DNA from 3 places in the Brachybacterium sp. 107 genome. Region 3 is predicted to be linked to each of the others. Evidence: riboswitches for the same ligand, from Rfam matches in the RefSeq annotation. Region 3 holds a riboswitch; each other region holds the start of a gene.

Region 1 (4,278 bases), on a different contig from region 3:
ATCGCTGCGACGTCCCCGTCCTGCAAGGCGGCCTGGATGCTCCGGCGCACCGCGGCGATGCCGTCGGCATCGAGCATCGCGGTGGGTTCGTCGAGCAGGAGGAGTCGGGGCCGGGCGGCGAGCACCGCGGCGAGCGCGGCGCGCTGCAGCTGCCCGCCCGAGAGTGTCGAGGCCTTCCGCGCGACGAGGTCCCCGGCGTCGGCGGCGATCAGCGCCCCGTGCACCCGTTCCCCGATCTGCGCGGCCGGCACGCGACGGTTCTCCAGCGGCAGGGCCACGTCGTCGGCCACATCGGGCAGGCAGACCCCGCTGGCCGGGTCCTGTCCCAGATATCCGACGACGCGTGAGGTCGTGACCACACCGTCGACCACCGGGTCGATCCCGCCCACGCGCACGCTCCCGGTGACGCAGCCGTGCTGATGCGAGGGGACGGCGCCGGCGAGAGTGCGCAGCAACGTCGACTTCCCCGCGCCGCTCGGGCCGAGCAGCAGCACGTGGTCCCCGGCCGCGAGGGTGCCGCTCCACGGCCCGACCCCGTCCCCCGAGGGCAGCACCACCTCGAGCTCCTCGGCCTTGAGGAGCGCGGCGGAGGGGTTCGAGGCAGGGCCCGCCGCGCCCCTCGGCCCGCCGTGGACGGTCTCAGCGGACACGACGCTCCACGGCTGCCTGTGCGTCGAGCGGTGCGGCTCCGATCGCGAAGTCGTCGAGCACGCCCGTTCTCCGCAGGGCGCCGACGATGGTCCTCGCGAGCAGCCCGCCGAGCACGATCCCCGACAGCACCTGCACACCCAGGCGCAGCTCGAGCAGATCCTGCCCGTACCAGCCCATCCGATACGCGGTCCAGAAGAACACGAGCCCGGCGCCGAGGGCGCCCGACGCGGCGAACACGCCCCAGCCGAAACGGCGGTACCTGGTCAGGGCGAAGGGCAGCTCGCTGCCGATGCCCTGCAGCAGCGCCGAGAGCACCAGCAGCGGGCCGACCGGGCTGCCGAGGAACACCACCTCGACGACCGCGGCGATCAGCTCCGCCAGGATGCCGCTGCCCGGTCGCCGGAGGATCGCCACGGCGATCGGCCCCACGAGCAGCCAGGATCCGAACAGGACGTGCTGGGCGAGATCGCCCGCGGGGCCCATGGCGATCGCAAGGCCGTTCCATGCCTGGACGAAGATCCAGTACAGGAAGCCGAACACGACGCCGAGCACGACGACCAGCACGATCTCCCGCAGAGTGAAGCGGGCGCGCCTCCGGGACGGGGCTTCCTGCATCGCGGTCATCGCGTCACCTCGTCCAGGGTGCGCGTCGCGTCCAGGGTGCGCGTCGCGTGCGAGGGGCTGTTCAGCGAGATCGTGAGGTGGCTCGTCACGTGCTGGACGCCGCGTCCCACCAGCAGCCATCCGGCGATCGCCGTGGCCAGGACGTCGCCGACGTCGCCCTCGAGACGGGTCACGAAGTGCTCGGAGCCCCGGAAGGTCCCCAGCTCGCGGGCGTGATCGATCGCCGCGTAGATGTCCCGCATGTGGTCCGGGAGCGTGCCATCGGCGAGCACCTGATCGGCCAGCGGGTACAGAGCCCATTCCGCCGCGGCGTAGCGGCCTGTGCGGCGGGGCTCCGGCACGTCCGTTGCACGGGGTCCGGCCCCGCCGGGCAGCTCGCAGGCCACCTCCCCCGGGCATCCCCGGGACAGGAGCACGGAGATCGTGGCGTGGTGCTCGGTGCGGGCGAGATCCTCGGCGAGATCGATGAGATAGCGCTGCAGGTGCACCTCATGGCCGCCGATGTAGGTGGAGACGTCGCCGGTCTCGCGCACGAGGCCGGTCCCGTCGAGGCGTGAGAGGACGTCGAGCAGGAGCGGCGCGTAGTCGTCCGCCATCACGGCGACGGTCACCCGGGCGCCCACGCCGAACCCGAGCGGCGTCGCCGTGGGATCGGGGGAATCAGCGAGATCAATGGGGTCGACGGGATCGGCGGGATCAGTGGGGTCGGCGGGATTCTCCGGGACTGCGGGCGGGGCGCCGACGGATGCGACACACGCTGAGGTCATGGTCCGTGCCTTTCACGAAGGGCACGGGCACGCGGCGGATCTCGCCCGGCGGAGCTTCCTGCGCCGGCATGATCCGGGTCAGGTTCTACGGTCGGAGTTGGAGAACTCCCTCTCAGCCCGGCCTACCGGACTCCCGTGCACGGGGCCACTGTAGACGGGACCGCGGGCTCACCGACGGCCACGTTCACAGAACCCGTCGCCCGGGCCCTGGAGCGGTCGCGCGCGGCTGATACTTTCGGGGCCGGAACTCCAGGAGGGGAGCACAAGGATCGTGGGAAAGATGCAGATCCACGCCATTGCCGACGATGTCTTCATGGTCTCGGGGATCGCCTCGAACTGGACGCTGGTGCGAGAGGGCCGTGACCTCACCCTGATCGATGCGGGCTATCCGAAGGATCTGGGCGCCGTGATCGCCGCCGTCGAGCACATCGGGAACAGGGTGGAGGACATCCGGGGTGCCTTGATCACTCACGCCCATGTCGACCATGTGGGCGCTCTCCCGCAGCTGCAGGAGATCCATCGATTCCCGCTCCACGCCCATGAGCACGAACTGCCCATGCTCCGCGGCGAGGCCCATGAGCAGGCCACGGCCGCGGACGTCCTGCCGCAGTGCTGGCGGCCGCGCACGGCGCTCTGGACGCTCACCCTCCTGCGCGCCGGTGCGCTGTCCTCGATCCGGCTGCCGCAGACGCAGGCCGTGAGGACCGGTACGGCGCTGGATCTCCCGGGGGCCCCGGTCGCCCTGGCCTGCCCCGGGCACACCTCGGGCCACACCATCTACCACCTGCCGAGGGCAGGCGTCGTGCTCACCGGCGACGCGCTGATCACCGGGCATCCCGTCACCTCGCGCGTCGGGCCGCAGCTGCTGCCGGCGCTGACCGCCCACGATCCGGTCGGGCTCTACGACACCCTGGGCAGCATCGCGCAGATCGACGCCGACACCCTCGTCCCCGGTCACGGACCGGTCTGGCGCGGTCGGATGCGGGCAGCCGTCGCCGAAGCGCGCGCCTCGGCAGCGCCCGTCTTCACACGCCCTCGGCCCTGACCACCAGGTGCCAGGACGGCGGGACCGGCACCTTCCGTTCAGAGCTCAGAGCTCAGAGCTCGACGACGCCGTCCTCCGGCCAGTCGCGCACCTCGGTGCCCTCGGGCGAGAGCGCACCGGACTGGCGCAGGTAGATCGACCGGCCGCCCTCGCTGGCCACCGCATCGTGGACCGGCAGAGCCAGACGCGGGCGCACCGCGCGCAGGAAGTCGATGGTCTCGGACATCTTGGACCACGGCGCCACCACGGCGAAGGCCAGGGCGTCGATGCCGTGGAACTCCTGCAGGGGCTCCAACGAATCCCCCGTGATCCCGAGCTGCGGCCCGCCCCCGGCGGAGAGCACGAGGCCCACGTTGCCCACGCGCGGGATGTCGGGATGGATGATGGCGTGCTGACCGCCTGCCGCGACGATCCGCAGCGCCTCGCGACCGTCCAGTGCTGGGAACTCATGAGCCTCGCCCGCGCTGAGCGGCAGCAGGCGCTCGGTCGAGACCGCGGCGCCGTCCTCGCTGCTCTCGGCGAGCTGCGCGGCCGTCTCCGGCTCGGCGATCACGACCGCCTGCGCGCTCGCAGCCAGGACGTGGTCCAGCAGGCCGCGGTCGAGATGATCAGGATGCTGATGCGTGACGGCGACGGCGTCGACGCCCGCGAGCACCTCGGTGCCCAGCGTTCGCACGGCCTCGCCGCTGAAGATGCCGGGGTCCACGAGAACCCTCCGCCCGGCCATCTCGACGAGCAGGCAGGAATGGACGAGGTGACGGATCTTCATGGCTGCCTCCGGAGTCTGCGGAATCGGGTGCCCCCACCGTACGACCACGGGACCACCACGCCAATGCCCTGCAGATCCGGCTCGGTCTCCCTGCGGAACCGGTTCGAGTTTCCTGCGGAACCGGTTCGAACCCCCGGCGGATCCGGTTCGCGTGGGCACTGCCCCGCCGACGGGCCACGGCTCGGTACGATGGGGGCGTCGGCACCGATCCGTCGGTGAGCCCGGGATCCATTCCCGCCCCGCCCTGCAGATTCATCCCGTCCGGCCCGCCCCCGAGCGCGGCCGTCGTCCTCCAGGAGAACGCCCATGCCCCGCGTCGTGGTCCATGTCATGCCGAAGCCGGAGATCCTCGACCCCCAGGGCAAGGCCGTCGCCGCAGCCCTGCCCCGCCTGGGCTTCGAGGGCATCAGCTCCGTGCGCCA
Region 2 (4,278 bases), on a different contig from region 3:
ACGTCCCGCGGGCTCCTGTCCCTTTTCAGCTCCAGGACGTGCAGGTTGCCGTCGACGTCGATCGCGAGCAGATCGATGAACTTTCCGTACGGGGTGCGCACCTGTCGGCCGATGACCAGCAGCGGTGTTCCGAGCAGGGATGGGTCATGTTCCAGGAAGTCCTCGAGGGTCGCCTCGCTGGGCAGGGTCGCAGCCGGAAGTCGACGGGGTCGATCTCCATCGATTCGCCAGAGTCCCATTTCGACGGGCATGGTGCGGTCCTTCTCTCGGTGGCAGGCGGTGGGTTCCCTCAGTGTCGTCCACCGATGGCGACGCCGCAGTCAACGCCCGGGGTGCTTCCTAGGAGTTCTGTTCCCGAGGCAGCTTCTCGGCGAGCAGCTCTCGCATCCGCCCCGGGGCGTCCACGTCGTCTATCCAGCTCTGTGCTTCGCCGTGGTGGATGCGCAGCGTCGGCTCCCAGCCATGGAGGGGCGGAAGCAGATCAGCAAGCGCATCACGGAACGCCCGCTGCCGATGACGGCCGTGCTGGCCAGGAAAGAGCGGAGGCTTCCGCGCCCCGAAACCGCCGCCCTCGAGCCGCGTCTTGGCCCGCGAGCGATCGATCCAGTCCTGTCGATCGAACGCGGTCCGTGCAGAGGCCGGGTAGGGCTGAAGGGTGAGCGCACGGAATTCATTGAAATGCTGTGTCTCGTCGACCTCGAGAATGCGGCTGTGCCCGTCGGGGCCGAGAATGACTGCATCGAGGCTGCGCCGTTCCCGTGGGGGCATGACTTCCGGGAGGTCCGCCGCAGCCAATTGGCGGTAGATCGTTCTCACCAGGGGCCACGCGTCTCCGCAGTCGGTCGATCCGGGCCGGTTCAGCCACGCCGGTGTGGGTGGCTTCTCGATCACCTGGTGCTCGGGCAGCGCGGCGCGCACAGCCGCGATCGTCGAACGCTGGAATTCAAGAGCCATAAGCCCCAAGGTAGCGGGGCACCCGCCAATTGATGGGTGCCATCCCGTCGCTGCGAGGCGACGGCCTTCGGCGCGTAGCTCTCAGTCCTCGACGGTCCTGATCACCCGGGCCGGCGAACCGACGACGAGCGCTTTCGCCGGCACGTCCTTGGTGACGACGGAGGCGGCGGCGATGACGGCGTCGTCCCCGATGGTGACGCCGGGCAGGATCGTCACGTTCGCGCCGATCCACACGTTGTTCCCGATCGTCACGGGGGCCGGGTGGAGGTCGCCGCGGCGGCTCGGGGCGAGATCGTGGTTCAGGGTGGCGATCACGGTGTTGTGCCCGATGAGGCAGTCGTCGCCGATGTGCAGCCCGCCCTGGTCCTGGAAGCGGCAGCCGGCGTTGAGGAACACGCGCTTGCCCAGGTGGATGTTCTTGCCGAAGTCGGAGGTGAAGGGCGGGAACAGGGTGACGCTCTCGTCGATCTCACGGCCGGTGAGCTCGGCGAGCAGCTCTCGCACCCGGGAGGGTTCGTGATAGCCGCCGTTGAGCTCTCCGGTGACCTTCAGCGCCTCCTGGCTGGTGGCGTGCATGACCGCGTGCAACGGGGAGTTCGCCGGGATGGCCTGGCCGGAATCGAGGGCGTCCAGCAGGTCGGTGAGGGTCATGGGGCCGCCTTCCACGGAGGGTCGCGCCGGGGTGGCAGCGCCGCGACTCCCAGCGTAGCCAACACTGCCTGCGCGGACGCTCGACCGTCCTGACGCTCCAGGCCGACGGGCAGGGCACCTCGTCGCCGACCAGGCCCACCTCCCCCACTCCGGGATCGCAGTCCGGACCGTTCGCACGCGCCACACCAGATCCACTGCCTCCCCTCGCGGCCGGCGACCGCGAGGGGAGGCAGCGGCGAGCCGCTCGAGCATCCTCACGGTCGAGACGGGTGCTACTATCGTCGCCGATCCCTCGGGTGCCCGATGCAACGGGCTGAGATCGGACTGTCGCTGTCCGAGTACCGAATGAACCTGCCCCGGATAATGCCGGCGAAGGAAGAAGGAGAGCGCAGCGCTATGTCCGCACGCCCTGAGAAGTTCGCACGACCCGAGAACTACCCCACCCACCGCCTCGACGTGCTCGAGGATCCTGCCCATGGCATCCGTGTGCCCATCACCCGGGTCCTCCAGGACGATGCCCCCGACGGCACGGCGAACCCTCCTCTGGCGGTGTACCGCACTGCCGGTCCCGGCTGCGTACCGGAGGTGGGGCTGCCGCCGATGCGGGAGACCTGGATCGCCGAGCGCGGTGACGTCCAGGCATACGCGGGCCGAGACCGCGCCCTCGCCGATGACGGCCGCGGCGCCGTGCGTCGGGGCGAGGCTAGCGCCGAATGGCGCGGTGCCCGTCGCGCCCCGCTGCGCTCCCCCGTCGGCACCCGGGTCACGCAGATGCACTATGCCCGGCGCGGCGAGATCACCCCGGAGATGCGCTACGTCGCCCTGCGGGAGAACTGCGACGTCGAGCTGGTGCGCAGCGAGCTCGCCGCAGGCCGCGCGATCCTCCCGGCGAACGTGAACCATCCGGAGGCGGAGCCGATGATCATCGGGAAGGCCTTCCTGGTGAAGATCAACGCGAACATCGGCAACTCGGCGGTGACCTCGTCGATCGCCGAGGAGGTCTCCAAGCTCGAATGGGCCACCCGCTGGGGCGCGGACACGGTCATGGACCTGTCCACCGGGGACGACATCCACACCACCCGCGAGTGGCTGCTGCGCAATTCTCCGGTGCCCATCGGGACGGTGCCGATCTACCAGGCGCTCGAGAAGGTCGACGGGGAGGCGAATGCGCTGACCTGGGAGATCTTCCGCGACACCGTGATCGAGCAGTGCGAGCAGGGCGTGGACTACATGACCATCCACGCCGGGGTGCTGCTGCGGTACGTGCCGCTGACCGCGAACAGGGTCACCGGGATCGTCTCGCGTGGCGGGTCCATCCTGGCCGGCTGGTGCCTGGCCCATCACCGCGAGAACTTCCTGTACGAGCACTTCGACGAGCTGTGCGAGATCTTCGCCCGCTACGACGTGTCCTTCTCGCTGGGCGACGGGCTGCGGCCGGGCTCCCTCGCCGACGCGAACGATGCCGCCCAGTTCGCAGAGCTCGACACCCTCGCCGAGCTCACCGAGCGGGCCTGGGAGCACGATGTGCAGGTGATGGTCGAGGGGCCCGGACACATCCCGCTGCACCTGGTGCGCGAGAACGTGGAGCGGCAGCAGGAGCTGTGCCACGGCGCGCCGTTCTACACGCTGGGTCCGCTGGTCACCGACATCGCCCCGGCGTACGACCACATCACCTCGGCGATCGGCGCCACGGAGATCGCCCGCTATGGCACCGCGATGCTCTGCTACGTCACTCCCAAGGAGCATCTGGGGCTGCCGGATCGCGATGACGTGAAGACCGGGGTGATCACCTACAAGATCGCGGCCCATGCGGCCGACGTCGCCAAGGGGCATCCCGGGGCGATCGCCCGGGACGACGCCCTGTCGAAGGCGCGTTTCGAGTTCCGGTGGCGCGACCAGTTCGGGCTGTCCCTGGATCCGCAGCTCGCGCAGGAGTACCACGACGAGACCCTGCCGGCGGAACCCGCGAAGACCGCGCACTTCTGCTCGATGTGCGGCCCGAAGTTCTGTTCGATGCGGCTGTCCCAGGACATCCGCGACACCTACGGCGACGCCGCGGAGCAGGCGGAGATCGCCCGGGCCGGTATGGAGGCGAAGGCTCGCGAGTTCCGCGAGGCGGGCGGCACCGTGTACCTGCCGGACCCGTCGTTGCCCGCGGGTTCCGGGAGCGATGGCTGACGGCATCCGGCGGGCCGGCCCGGCGAGGACGAGATCGAGAACGTGGTCGAGACGCGGGTGCCCTACCGTGGGTCCATGACCACCGCCCGTCCGGCCCGCCGCTGGGCGCTCCGCCTGCTCGTCGTGCTGCTCGCACTCGTGGTGCTCGCCGTCGCAGCGCTCCTGGTGTGGAGCCGGTTCGAGATCATGGAGGCGGAGCCGGAGCCGGTCGGGCAGGTCCTCGAGGACTCCGGGATCAGAGTCACCGAGTCGAGTGCCTCACTGATCCTGCAGCCCGCGGGGACCGGGTCCTCCGGACCGAACAGAACATGACCGTGGTGGTCGTGAAGCCGTGGCTGCACCTGTCGCTGTTCGATCGGCGCGGTCTGGACACGTTCACCGCCGACCTGCCCGAGGTGGGCACCTGGATCGTGGGCGGGCACTCCCCGGGCGGGGTGCGCGCCTGCCAGGTCGCGCCGGACGCCGATGCCCTCCTGCTGCTGGGCTCCTACTGCG
Region 3 (4,278 bases):
CGGCGGCCTGCGCGATGAGGACGTCCTCGTCGAGGCGGTCCTGGGTACGGTCGGCGTCGATGATGAGATCATCGACGCCCACCTGATCCCGCTGCAGCGTGAGGAGGACGGCCGTTGGACTGCTCGCCTTGCGCTCTCCGTCCCCGGCGAGGTGGGATACACCGTGCGGGTCACCCCGCAGCATCCGGTGCTCGCGCACCGTGCAGAGCTCGGGCTGGTCGCGACCGCCTGAGCAGTCCGCAGCACCCGAACGGAAGGTCCCGACCCCGTGCCGACTCGTCGTCAGCTCCTGCTCTCCTCCGCGGCGATGGGGGTGGCCGGGATCGGGGCCCTCACCGGGTGCTCCGAGGAGACGCCCCTGGACGTCGATGACGCCGACACCCTGCGGATGCGGGTGTGGGACGACGCCGCGGCCTCGGCCTACGAGACGTCCCTGGCGGCCTTCACGAAGGAGTCCGGCATCGACGTGCACGTCGAGGTGATCGGCTGGGACGACTACTGGAAGCAGCTCCCGCTGGATGTCGCGGGGGAGTCCCTGCCGGATGTGCTGTGGATGAACACGGCGAATCTCGCGGAGGCCCATGCCAGCGGGCAGCTGCTCGAGATCGGCGAGGTCGTGGGCGACGCCGCCGCGCAGTGGGAGAAGACCGCCACCGATCTCTACCGGATCGACGAGGCCCTGTGGGGCGTGCCCCAGATCTGGGACCAGAGCATCCTGGTCGCCCACCAGGAGCTCGTCGACGCCGCAGGAGGGGACGCCGCGGAGCTGAGTTTCGAGCCCGGCGCCGAGTCGGACGGCCTGCGCGACCTCGCGCGCGAGATCACCGTGGACGGTGAGGGCTTGCATCCCGGAGACGACGGGTTCGACGCCGCCGCCCGCGCGGCGTTCGGGTTCAGCGCGCACCCGGACCGCTCGGCGGTGCTGGGCCCCTTCATCGCCGGCCACGGAGGTGCATGGCAGGACGAGGAGGGCACCTTCACCTTCGCCTCGCCGGAGGGGATCGAGGCCGTGCAGTACCTCGCGGACCTCGCGGCGGGCCATCTCGCGCCCGACGGCGCCGAAGCGGTCGCCGACGAGGCCTTGTGCCAGAGCCAGTTCGTGGACGGCAAGCTCGGTCTGCTGCAGACGGGGACCTACGACCTCCATGTCCTCGCCGACGGGATCAAGGACGCGTTCCCCTGGTCCGTCAATCCGCCGGTCGCCGGGACGGAGGGATCCCACCCCCTGGTGCATGCGGTCGCGGCGGTCGGGATCACGCCCGACGACGACGATGAGCGCGAGGAGGCGATCGGGAAGCTGCTGAGCTGGCTGGGGAGCGTCGAGGGACAGCGACCGCTCGCGGAGAACCGCCTCGGCATCCCGGCCCACCGCGACCTGCACAGCGTCTGGCAGGAGGAATGGAAGGCCGGCGGCGTGGATGTCTCCCTCCTCGCGGAGGCGCCCGACGACGTGGCCCTCCCGGAGACCGGGAACCGGTCGGCAGAGGGCACAGGGGCCGCGCTCCCGCTCATCGCCGAGGTCTTCACCGGCAAGGCGACCGCCGCCGACGCGCTGCCGGAGGCCCAGGACGCGGCGACGGCCGCCTCGGGTTGATCCGCTCAGCCCATGGCAGGGCCGTCGCGGGCGGCAGGAACCTCGACGAAGAGCTCATCGGGCACTAGGCGGCCCGCGGTCTCGACGATCACGACGACCATGTCCGTGCCCGCCCAGGTCTGATGCACCTCTCCGGGCTCCCAGAATGCTGCCTGCGGCGCTGACGGACCCATTTCAGGGTGGACCGCCGGCCTGCCTATACTGGCCCGCGGACACGGGGTGCGCCGTCCGGCGCTGAGATCACACCCGTGGAACCTGATCTAGTTCGTACTAGCGAAGGGATGTCCTCAGTGGCTCCGTCGTACCCTGCCCGAATTCCCCGCGTGCTGTCGATCGCCGGCACCGACCCCTCCGGAGGAGCCGGCACCGCCGCGGACCTCAAATCCATCACCGCGGCCGGCGGCTACGGCATGAGCGTGGTGACCGCGCTGGTCGCCCAGAACACCCGCGGGGTGCGCGACATCCACGTGCCGCCGGTCGCGTTCCTCGACCAGCAGCTGCGCGCCGTGAGCGATGACGTGCAGATCGACGCGGTCAAGACCGGGATGCTCGGCACCGCCGCGATCATCGCGACCGTCTCCGCCTGGCTCGACGAGCACCCGCAGCAGATCCTGGTGGTGGATCCGGTGATGGTCGCGACCAGCGGGGACAGCCTCCTGGAGCCCGACGCGGAGCAGGCGATGATCGACTTCTGTGCCCGAGCCACCGCGGTCACCCCGAACATCGAGGAGCTCGCCCGACTGACGGGCGCAGAGCGCGCGGCCGACGAGCAGGAAGCCCTCGAGCAGGCCCGGCAGTGGGCCGCCCGGACCGGGGTCGCCGTGGTGGTGAAGACGGGTCATCTCCAGGCCCCGCTGGTGACGAACACGTGGGTGGAACCCGATGGCCTCGAGCATCGGGTCGACTCGGCGCGCCTGACCTCGACCAGCACCCACGGCACCGGATGCTCCTTGGCCTCGGCGCTCGCCACCCGGCTGGCAGGCGGCGACGCCCCGCAGGCGGCTCTCACCTGGGCCACGCAGTGGCTCCATGAGGCGATCGCCCACGGGGAGGCGCTGCGCGTCGGCACAGGCCACGGTCCCGTGGACCATTCCCACCGCGCCCGTCGGCTCCAGGCGGCGGGGGAGTCGACGCCCTGGCTCGTGCCTGGCCGGATCCCGGCGAGGCTCGTGAGCCCGGAGGGCATGCAGGCCCTCGTTGAAGTCGGTCTCCGCGCGGGCACCTCAGCCCCCTCCGAGGCCGGCGCATTCGAGTCCGCCGTCGAGCCGGCCGTCGCGCCGGCCGGTCCCTGGACGCGTGCCCTCTGGGCGGCGGGGGAGCCCCTTGCGCGTGCCGTCGCGGACTCGGACTTCGTGCGTGCCCTGGTCGACGGCAGCCTTCCCGACCGGGAGTTCTCCTTCTACCTCGCCCAGGACGCGCTGTATCTGCGCCGGTACTCCCGGGCGCTCGCAGCGTTGTCCGCAGCCTCGAGCGACCCCGGAGCCCAGGTGTTCTGGGCGCACGGCGCCGCGAACTGCCTCACGGTCGAGTCCGCCCTGCACCGCAGCTGGAACGGCGACCGCGAGGAACCCGAGATCTCGCCCGTGACCAGTGCCTATACCAACTTCCTGCTGGCCACGACGCGCGGCGAGGACCGGGTCGTCGCCGCGGCCGCCGTGCTGCCCTGCTACTGGCTCTACGCCCAGACCGGGGCCATGCTGCCGGCCGTCCCGAGCGACCACCCGTATGCGGACTGGCTCGATACCTACCGCGATCCCGACTTCGTCACCGCGACGCAGGGGGCACTCGACCTGGTCGAACAGGAGTTCGCCGCTGCCTCGCCGGTGGCCCGTTCCGCTGCTCTGCGCGCCTTTCTCGTCGCATGCCGTCACGAGCTGGAGTTCTTCGAGCAGGCGCTGCGCCTGGGGGAACCGGCTGCGCAGAGCCTCCGCGACCTCGCACTGGATGGGGCACGGTGAGCGCCCTCGCAGCGTCCCGATCCGATGTCGAGCGACTCCCTCCCCAGGGGCGGGCAGCACTGCGGGCCGGAGTGGTCGGCAACTGGATCGACAACATCCATGTGTTCCTCCCGCTCGCGGCGCTGGCCCCCGCGATGATCGTGCTCGCCGGTCCGGCGGCGGCGGCGGCCTCGACGGGCTCCCTGATCGTCGTCGCGATGCTGTTCGGTCGGCCGATCGGTGGCATCGTCTTCGGTCGCATCTCCGATCGGCTCGGGCGCACCCGCACCACCCGGGTCGCGATCGCCGGAACCGCCGCGTGCGCGCTCGCGATCGCCGCCATGCCCACCCACGAGGTGCTCGGGGCTGGCACGATCGGGCTGATCCTGGCCCTGCGGTTCCTCGGCGGCATCTTCGTGGCCGGCGAGTACTCCGCCGCGATCCCGCTGGCTATGGAGTGGTCGAGGCCGCGCCGCCGCGGGCTGATGAGCGGTCTCATCCTCTCGATGGCCCCCTGGGCGCAGGCGAGCATCGCCTTCGCCGTCGCGATGCTGCTGGTGATCCTCGGGCCGGATGCCTACGCCGCCTGGGGCTGGCGGCTGCTGTTCGTGCTCGGGGCGCTCGCCTCGCTCGGCATGCTGATCTACTACAGCCGGCAGGTGGCCGACGCCCCGGTCTTCCACCGGCAGGCCCGCAGGGAGCAGGACAGGACCGCCGCCGCGCGGCCGCGAGCCGGGCTGCGCGATC

What was found. A riboswitch is a leader RNA that binds a small molecule or an ion and turns the genes downstream of it on or off. The one in region 3 is predicted to bind thiamine pyrophosphate.
Region 1: linked by a shared signal. The riboswitch ahead of ACT3UL_RS10065 (YkoF family thiamine/hydroxymethylpyrimidine-binding protein) and the one ahead of ACT3UL_RS13315 (bifunctional hydroxymethylpyrimidine kinase/phosphomethylpyrimidine kinase) in region 3 are both predicted to bind thiamine pyrophosphate.
Region 2: linked by a shared signal. The riboswitch ahead of thiC (phosphomethylpyrimidine synthase ThiC) and the one ahead of ACT3UL_RS13315 (bifunctional hydroxymethylpyrimidine kinase/phosphomethylpyrimidine kinase) in region 3 are both predicted to bind thiamine pyrophosphate.

What each region holds. Positions count from the first base shown of each region.
Region 1 is NZ_JBQSYW010000007.1:131,712-135,989, reverse strand. Features, by position in the region: gene ACT3UL_RS10075 (ATP-binding cassette domain-containing protein) at 1-650, opposite strand, end outside; gene ACT3UL_RS10070 (ECF transporter S component) at 640-1,275, opposite strand; gene ACT3UL_RS10065 (YkoF family thiamine/hydroxymethylpyrimidine-binding protein) at 1,272-2,042, opposite strand; TPP riboswitch at 2,081-2,189, opposite strand; gene ACT3UL_RS10060 (MBL fold metallo-hydrolase) at 2,323-3,087, shown strand; gene ACT3UL_RS10055 (MBL fold metallo-hydrolase) at 3,140-3,856, opposite strand; gene purS (phosphoribosylformylglycinamidine synthase subunit PurS) at 4,163-4,278, shown strand, end outside.
Region 2 is NZ_JBQSYW010000014.1:95,026-99,303, forward strand. Features, by position in the region: gene ACT3UL_RS14545 (hypothetical protein) at 1-251, opposite strand, end outside; gene ACT3UL_RS14550 (hypothetical protein) at 340-954, opposite strand; gene ACT3UL_RS14555 (sugar O-acetyltransferase) at 1,036-1,605, opposite strand; TPP riboswitch at 1,890-2,000, shown strand; gene thiC (phosphomethylpyrimidine synthase ThiC) at 2,002-3,783, shown strand; gene ACT3UL_RS14565 (hypothetical protein) at 3,859-4,095, shown strand; gene ACT3UL_RS14570 (alpha/beta hydrolase) at 4,092-4,278, shown strand, end outside.
Region 3 is NZ_JBQSYW010000012.1:52,858-57,135, forward strand. Features, by position in the region: gene glgP (alpha-glucan family phosphorylase) at 1-232, shown strand, start outside; gene ACT3UL_RS13305 (ABC transporter substrate-binding protein) at 269-1,594, shown strand; gene ACT3UL_RS13310 (hypothetical protein) at 1,600-1,722, opposite strand; TPP riboswitch at 1,800-1,893, shown strand; gene ACT3UL_RS13315 (bifunctional hydroxymethylpyrimidine kinase/phosphomethylpyrimidine kinase) at 1,918-3,552, shown strand; gene ACT3UL_RS13320 (MFS transporter) at 3,549-4,278, shown strand, end outside.